3 regions of the Pectobacterium hainanensis genome follow, and region 2 is predicted to be linked to each of the others. Evidence: predicted binding sites of a transcription regulator. Region 2 holds the regulator's gene; each other region holds the start of a gene.

Region 1 (2,278 bases), on a different contig from region 2:
TCATTGACGCATAACCATAACGCAGCAATGCGGTTTCCGGCGTTGGATTGTAGGATAACCATGTGACATAGCTGGCATCATTAAACGTTATCGCTTTCTCTTCCCCTGTTTGCCAGTGAATCTGGCGTAACTTGGTCAACCCGCGTTCACGTTCCTCCACCACCAGCCAATCGCGAAAGAGTTCAAAGCCCTCCAGAACACGATGATCATGCGGAGCAATAAGCGTTTCCCATTCACGCTCATCCGCACGCAGCGCGCGATACAAGCCAAAGTTTTTACCGTCACGATTAGAACGCAGATAAAAAGCGTCTTGGTAGTGATCGAGGCCATACTCATGAGCTTTACGACGCGGGATCGTAACCTGGGGTTTTGCCAACGGATCCTGCGCATCAATCAACAGTACCTCCGTTGTTGTCGTACTGCTTAAATAAATTGTGATGTAACGCTCAGAGGTTGTCTTACCCAAACTGACGTAATAAGTGTCGTCCTCTTCCTCATAAATTAATTCATCGTCCGTTGGGTGACTACCTAAACGATGTCGATAAACCTGATAGGGCAATAAGGTCTGTGGGTGTTTGCGTACGTAATAGAGCGAGTTCGAGTCGCCAGACCACTCAGCGCCAGCCGAAACATTTTCAATCACATCAGGCAACCATTCCCCGGTGCTCAAATGACGGAAACGAATATCGTATTGGCGACGGGAGAGAAAATCCTCCGATAGCACCAAAATCTGATTATCGGGGCTGACTTCCAGCACGCCGATGCTATAAAAATCATGGCCTTCGGCACGTAGATTGCCATCCAGCAGTGTTTCCCATTCGTGCGTTACCTGTTCCGGTTGGCGTAAATAGAGAGGGTACTCTTTGCCTGGCGCATAACGGCTTTGATAGCGATAGCCATTGTGAACATAAGGCACTGACATATCTTCAGACGGTATCCGCTCAACCATTTCATCGTACAGTGCCCGTTGACGGTCGCGATAGGGTGCCATCACCGAATGGCAATAATGATTTTCCTGCTTGAGATAATCCAATACCTGAGGGTCGTCTCGTAGCCAATAATAATTATCGATACGTGTATCGCCATGAGTCGTCAACGTATGGGGTCTTTTTTCTGCCAGTGGTGCTCTCATTACGTCTGAATCCTATTTGAGAAAGATAAAACCCTGAATTTTTACGCAGAGTGGCACGATTCCTCAATGATGCCAAGCGAACCCTCCTCTCCTTCACAACGGCGGGTAAACGCACTCCCCTTTTATCGCGCCTGATGCGCACGCAAACGTTTTCGTTTATACTGCGCCCGTTTTTTACAAGCCGAACAGGTAGACATTATGTTAACAATTGGAACTGCCCTGCGTACCGATGCTACACGTGTGATGTTGCTCGGTTCTGGTGAGTTAGGCAAGGAAGTGGCGATTGAATGCCAACGTCTGGGTATCGAAGTTATCGCGGTCGATCGTTATGCCGATGCACCAGCAATGCAGATAGCCCATCGCAGCCATGTGATTAACATGCTGGACGGTGAGGCATTAAAAACGTTGGTTGAAACGGAGCGACCCGATTACATCGTGCCAGAGATCGAAGCGATTGCCACCGATATGCTGGTGATGTTGGAGCAACGGGGTCATCATGTGGTTCCATGTGCTGAAGCCACTCGCCTGACGATGAATCGTGAAGGTATCCGCCGTTTGGCAGCAGAAAAACTTGGCGTACCGACATCCAGCTATCGTTTTGCAGATAGCGAGGAAAATTTTCAACACGCGGTGACCGAGATTGGTTACCCCTGCATTGTGAAACCTGTGATGAGCTCTTCCGGTAAAGGGCAAAGCCTGATCCGTGAGCCGCAACAGTTGGAAAAAGCCTGGCAATATGCACAACAAGGCGGACGGGCCGGTGGCGGACGCGTTATCGTGGAAGGGTTGGTCAAATTCGATTTCGAGATCACGTTACTGACCGTTCACGCCGCAGACGGTATCCATTTCTGTGCGCCAATTGGCCATCGTCAGGAAGATGGCGATTACCGCGAATCCTGGCAACCCCAGCAGATGAGCGCTCTGGCACAGGAACGTGCGCAAGCTATTGCCAGCCAGGTCGTCAAAGCGCTTGGTGGATATGGTCTATTCGGCGTTGAGCTGTTTGTTTGTGGTGATGAAGTCATTTTCAGTGAAGTCTCTCCTCGCCCTCATGACACGGGAATGGTGACGATGATTTCACAAGATCTCTCTGAATTCGCCTTGCATGTACGCGCATTTCTTGGGCTACCGATCGGTGCCATCTGT
Region 2 (2,278 bases):
CGAGCCGCAAATTCTGCGAGGCCACCCCAGCCGCAGCCGATATCTAATAATGTCATGCCGGGCTTTAAGCGTAGCTTTTCGCAAATCATCTCAAGTTTGTCTTCTTGCGCTTGTTCCAGCGTTTCGGCTGTTTTCCAGTAAGCACAGGAATACTGCATGTAAGGATCAAGCATGAGTGAAAAGAGGTCATTACCTAAATCATAATGCTCTTTACCAACAACCCATGCTCGCCTTTTAGATTGACGATTTATCAGTCGGGAGGTGGCAATCCGTAGAATATCTTTTAGATGGTGGGGGAGCTTTTCGTCCAGCCGCGCACGCAACACGCGATGGAAAAACATATCCAGCCGTTCGCATTCCCACCAGCCATCCATGTAACTTTCCCCTAACCCCAACGAGCCGTCATGCAATACGCGCTTGAAAAAATCCGAGTTTTTTACGGTGATATCAAATGGACGAGAGCCATTAATTTTGATATCGGCCATACTCAGCATGTCATGCACAATATGGAACCAGGGCTCATTACGGGTATCCAGTTCCGCTATATATGATGAGCTCATCGCTTCTCCCTACCTTGCGTCGATGATGTATCGCAAGGAAAACATAGACAATTTTTACCTATAATCGATCTCGGTGGGATATTCCCATCATCTAGCCTTTGAATAATCAAAGGAAACTGAAGAAGAAAAAGCCGGTACGTCAATACGTAGGGGCACTCATCCTTAAGGTTAATCTGTGCCATCCGCTTGCACGTAATGATTAAGGATAGTGAAGAAAAGTGAAAAATTCAGTTTGCACAAAACAGCAATTAGTTTAGGACTGCCCCAGCCGGGGAACAAGCATAAATTGGCTGAAGCAGTATCGGGAAGGCTCGACGTGATAAAATCGCTTGCGATCAGGAGTAGCGGCGGTAATCGCGGAAAGGTCCGTCTGCGACGGAGCGGCGTTCAATCAGCGTTGGATGAACTTCAATAACCTGTGCATCTTCACGCTTGCTGGTGATTCGGTCCAGCAGCATTGAGAAAGCGGATTGTCCCAAGCGCTCTTTCGGTTGATGCACGGTGGTGAGTGCTGGCGTGAAAAAACGAGCATGTCGAACGTTATCGTAGCCAATCACTGAAATATCCTGAGGAACTCGCAATCCGAGCTCATCTGCGGCACAGATTGCACCCATCGCCATGATATCGCCGCCACAAAAAACGGCGGTAGGACGTTGTTTATTCGACAGAATTTGGTGCATGGCCTTATAACCTGATTCCGGCTCAAAATCTCCCTGAACAATCCATTCGTTACGCACGGTGATATCAGCCTCGGCCAGCGCCTTCAAAAAGCCCAGATAGCGACCGCTTCCGGTGTTGCGCTCCTGAATGCCAGGGATCGCACCGATATCCCGGTGGCCACGCTCGATCAAATAGCGACCGGCCATATAGCCGCCTTCAAAAGCATTATCGATAATGGTGTCGGTGAAATCACTGTGCGCCTGTCCCCAATCCATTACCACCATGGGAATACTGCGGTAATCTTTGAGCATGGCAAGTAATTCTGGTGGATATTCCGCACACATCACTAACAAACCATCCACGCGTTTTTGTGCCAACATGGACAAGTAGGCGCGTTGTTTGTCGAGGTTGTTATGGGAGTTACATAAAATCAGCGTGTAGCCTTTGGCATAACAACTGTTTTCAACGGATTCGATAATCTCGGCAAAGTAGGGCGCTTCACTTGACGTTGCCAACAATCCAATCGATTTTGTGTGGTTAACTTTTAGGCTGCGGGCAACGGCGCTAGGTGAGTAATGTAACTCTTTAATCGCCGCCCTCACGGCAGCCTTAGTCTCTTCGGCGACGAAACGTGTTTTATTAATCACGTGCGATACGGTTGTGGTCGAAACGCCAGCCCGTTTTGCCACATCTTTGATCGTTGCCATCTAAAAATGACTCCTAAACTTACCTGTTACAGCCGTAAGTATATTGTTAATCGTTTGCTTGCGTGTAAAACCCTCCTCCTTGACGAAAAAACAGGATTTCAGAAGGAGGATGCCGAATATTATACCTGAAGGGACAAGGTTGATGTTTTTCGACCGGGACGCAGAGCTATCATAAACAGCGGATTTTGTCCGATTTGCCACGAAAGTGGAAGCGGTAATTTATACTATTCGTGCGGCATCAGTACGAGATTTTTCATTAAAATTATGGAAGAATCAGCATAACCAGACGATTTATCGTTTCAAATGGTTGCCCGTTTAAACCCCGAATGATGAAGACCGATTTTTTACCAT
Region 3 (2,278 bases), on a different contig from region 2:
TTCCGCCTGATCTTGGAGATGACGGGCGGGTTGTGGTAACACCACGCTGGTTCGTAGGATGCCATCCTGATGCAGATTGTGCGTTAGCGGATAGAATACGCACTTGCCGTGAACGTTGCGGGCACCGACTAGTGACACCTCGCCAGAGAAGTTAATGCCTTGTTCGACAATACATTCGCCATAGCAGTCGGCGGGTAGTGTTGACTGCTCACCCGAGCGTAAGCGCCACTGACCGCGGCCATCGTAGCCACCAACGCGGCGTTTGACGATAGCCAGTTCACCCAGCGTGGTGAAAATGTGGGGCCATTCCTCCTCGCTGGCAAGAAGCTGCCAGGGGGCAGTTGCCAGATTCAATGAATCCAGCAGCTGTTTTTGCGTCAGGCGATCGGCTAGGCGTGGGAAAATATCACGGTTAACAAAGGCGGTGTGAGCGGCAAGTTGATTGGTGAGCGCTGTTTCCGGCCAACGTTCGATCTCAGCGGTAATCACGCTGTTTTGAAAAGGAACCGATTCCGGTTCTGCATCTAAACCTACGGGATAAACCGCGATACCCAGCGGTTCACCAGCCTGACGCAGCATCCTGCCCAGTTGTCCATTACCTAATACGCAAACTGGCTTCATGCTTCCTCCCGGGGATCGGGATTGGATAGCACTTCATCGGTCTGGCTCTGTCGCCAGTCTGCCAGGCGAGTGGCGATATTGCTGTCGTGCAGAGCAAGAATTTGTGCGGCCAGCAGGGCGGCATTCGCCGCGCCAGCCTTACCAATGGCCAAGGTGCCGACAGGAATACCGCGCGGCATTTGAACAATAGAATACAGGCTATCAACACCGCTGAGCGCGGCGCTTTGCACCGGAACACCCAGCACGGGAACCAACGTTTTAGCGGCCAGCATACCCGGTAAGTGTGCGGCGCCACCGGCTCCGGCAATAATAACGTCAAAGCCGTTATGAGAAGCTTGCTCGGCAAAGCTGAACAATTTATCGGGGGTACGGTGTGCAGAAACGACTTCGACGTGGAAAGCAATATTCAGCGTGGTGAGAACCTCTGCCGCAAACTGCATAGTGGCCCAGTCACTCTTTGAACCCATGACGATGGCGATTTTAGCCGGGGCAACGTTGGATGACATGCCTGTAAAGCTCCTGTGATTTTACATGATCGTGATGCGGCGTGAGTAACCTCATCAGCCAGATGGACAATGCGCTGGCGTTAAGGGCGTAGAGCATACCATGACCTTATAGTAAGGAAAACGGTTGCGTAAGCCTGAAATACGGATTAATGCTGTGATAACAAACTAACCTAATGGGAGAAAAAGCATTAACGGAAATAAAAAATCAGAAGGGGAATGTGATTAATTCAATGTTCTGTCCGGTCACTTTGATCATCGATCCTTCGTGATGCCATGCACCCAACACGGCACGCTGTGCATGAATATGCTCAGTCGCAATCTGATGAATCTTCGGACGATGAGTATGACCATGGATCATCGTGTTTACCTGATAATAGTCGAGTCGCCGGATCACCTCTTCAGCATTCACATCCATAATCTGTTGTGATTTGCTCTGGTTGGCATATTGGCTGGCCGCTCGCATTTTTTTTGCTATGTTGAGCCGAAAACGCAAAGGTAATAGTAGAAAAAGACGTTGTATGAATTTGTTATGTACCCGACGGCGAAATTTTTGGTAAGCCGGATCGTCAGTACACAGCGTATCGCCATGTAAAATGAGTATTCGCTGACCATACAAATCCAACACTGTTTCTGTTGGTAGCAAAATCATCCTGCTTTGTTGAGCAAAGTGTTTGCCGATCAAAAAATCACGGTTACCGTGCACAAAATAACAGCGAACACCATGTTGATGCAGCTCGCGCAGTGCTGTGGCAACCGTTGCATGCAGTGGTTGCGGATCATCATCGCCGATCCAGGCATCGAACAAATCGCCCAGAATATAAAGAGCATCGGCGTTCATGGCTTCACGGCGTAAAAAACGCAGAAAACCGGCGGTGATCGCCGGTTCGTGAACGCTTAAATGAAGATCGGCAATGAACAGCGTCGTCATGTAGGCGCGATTACTCGCTAACGGTAACGCTGGTGATCACGACATCTTCTTTGGGGACATCCTGGTGCATGCCGCTGCGTCCTGTCGCGACACCCTTAATTTTATCAACGACATCCATGCCTTCAGTGACTTCGGCAAAGACACAATAGCCCCAGCCATCGGCACGCTCTGAACGGAAGTTCAGGAAATCGTTATCGACAACATTAATAAAGAACTGCGCAGT

Evidence for each region. The regulator PurR, encoded in region 2, represses purine synthesis genes. The targets are predictions, from matches to a motif close to CANGCAAACGTTTGCNTG.
Region 1: the regulator PurR is predicted to act here: its motif matches at 1,272-1,289, upstream of purT (formate-dependent phosphoribosylglycinamide formyltransferase).
Region 3: the regulator PurR is predicted to act here: its motif matches at 1,241-1,258, upstream of purE (5-(carboxyamino)imidazole ribonucleotide mutase).

The regions. Positions count from the first base shown of each region.
Region 1 covers NZ_JBJYIN010000004.1:130,851-133,128, reverse strand. Annotated here, with positions in the region: gene ACKPVM_RS05520 (S9 family peptidase) at 1-1,132, opposite strand, end outside; gene purT (formate-dependent phosphoribosylglycinamide formyltransferase) at 1,331-2,278, shown strand, end outside.
Region 2 covers NZ_JBJYIN010000018.1:28,917-31,194, forward strand. Annotated here, with positions in the region: gene cfa (cyclopropane fatty acyl phospholipid synthase) at 1-560, opposite strand, end outside; gene purR (HTH-type transcriptional repressor PurR) at 896-1,927, opposite strand.
Region 3 covers NZ_JBJYIN010000002.1:188,923-191,200, forward strand. Annotated here, with positions in the region: gene purK (5-(carboxyamino)imidazole ribonucleotide synthase) at 1-621, opposite strand, end outside; gene purE (5-(carboxyamino)imidazole ribonucleotide mutase) at 618-1,127, opposite strand; gene lpxH (UDP-2,3-diacylglucosamine diphosphatase) at 1,333-2,055, opposite strand; gene ppiB (peptidylprolyl isomerase B) at 2,066-2,278, opposite strand, start outside.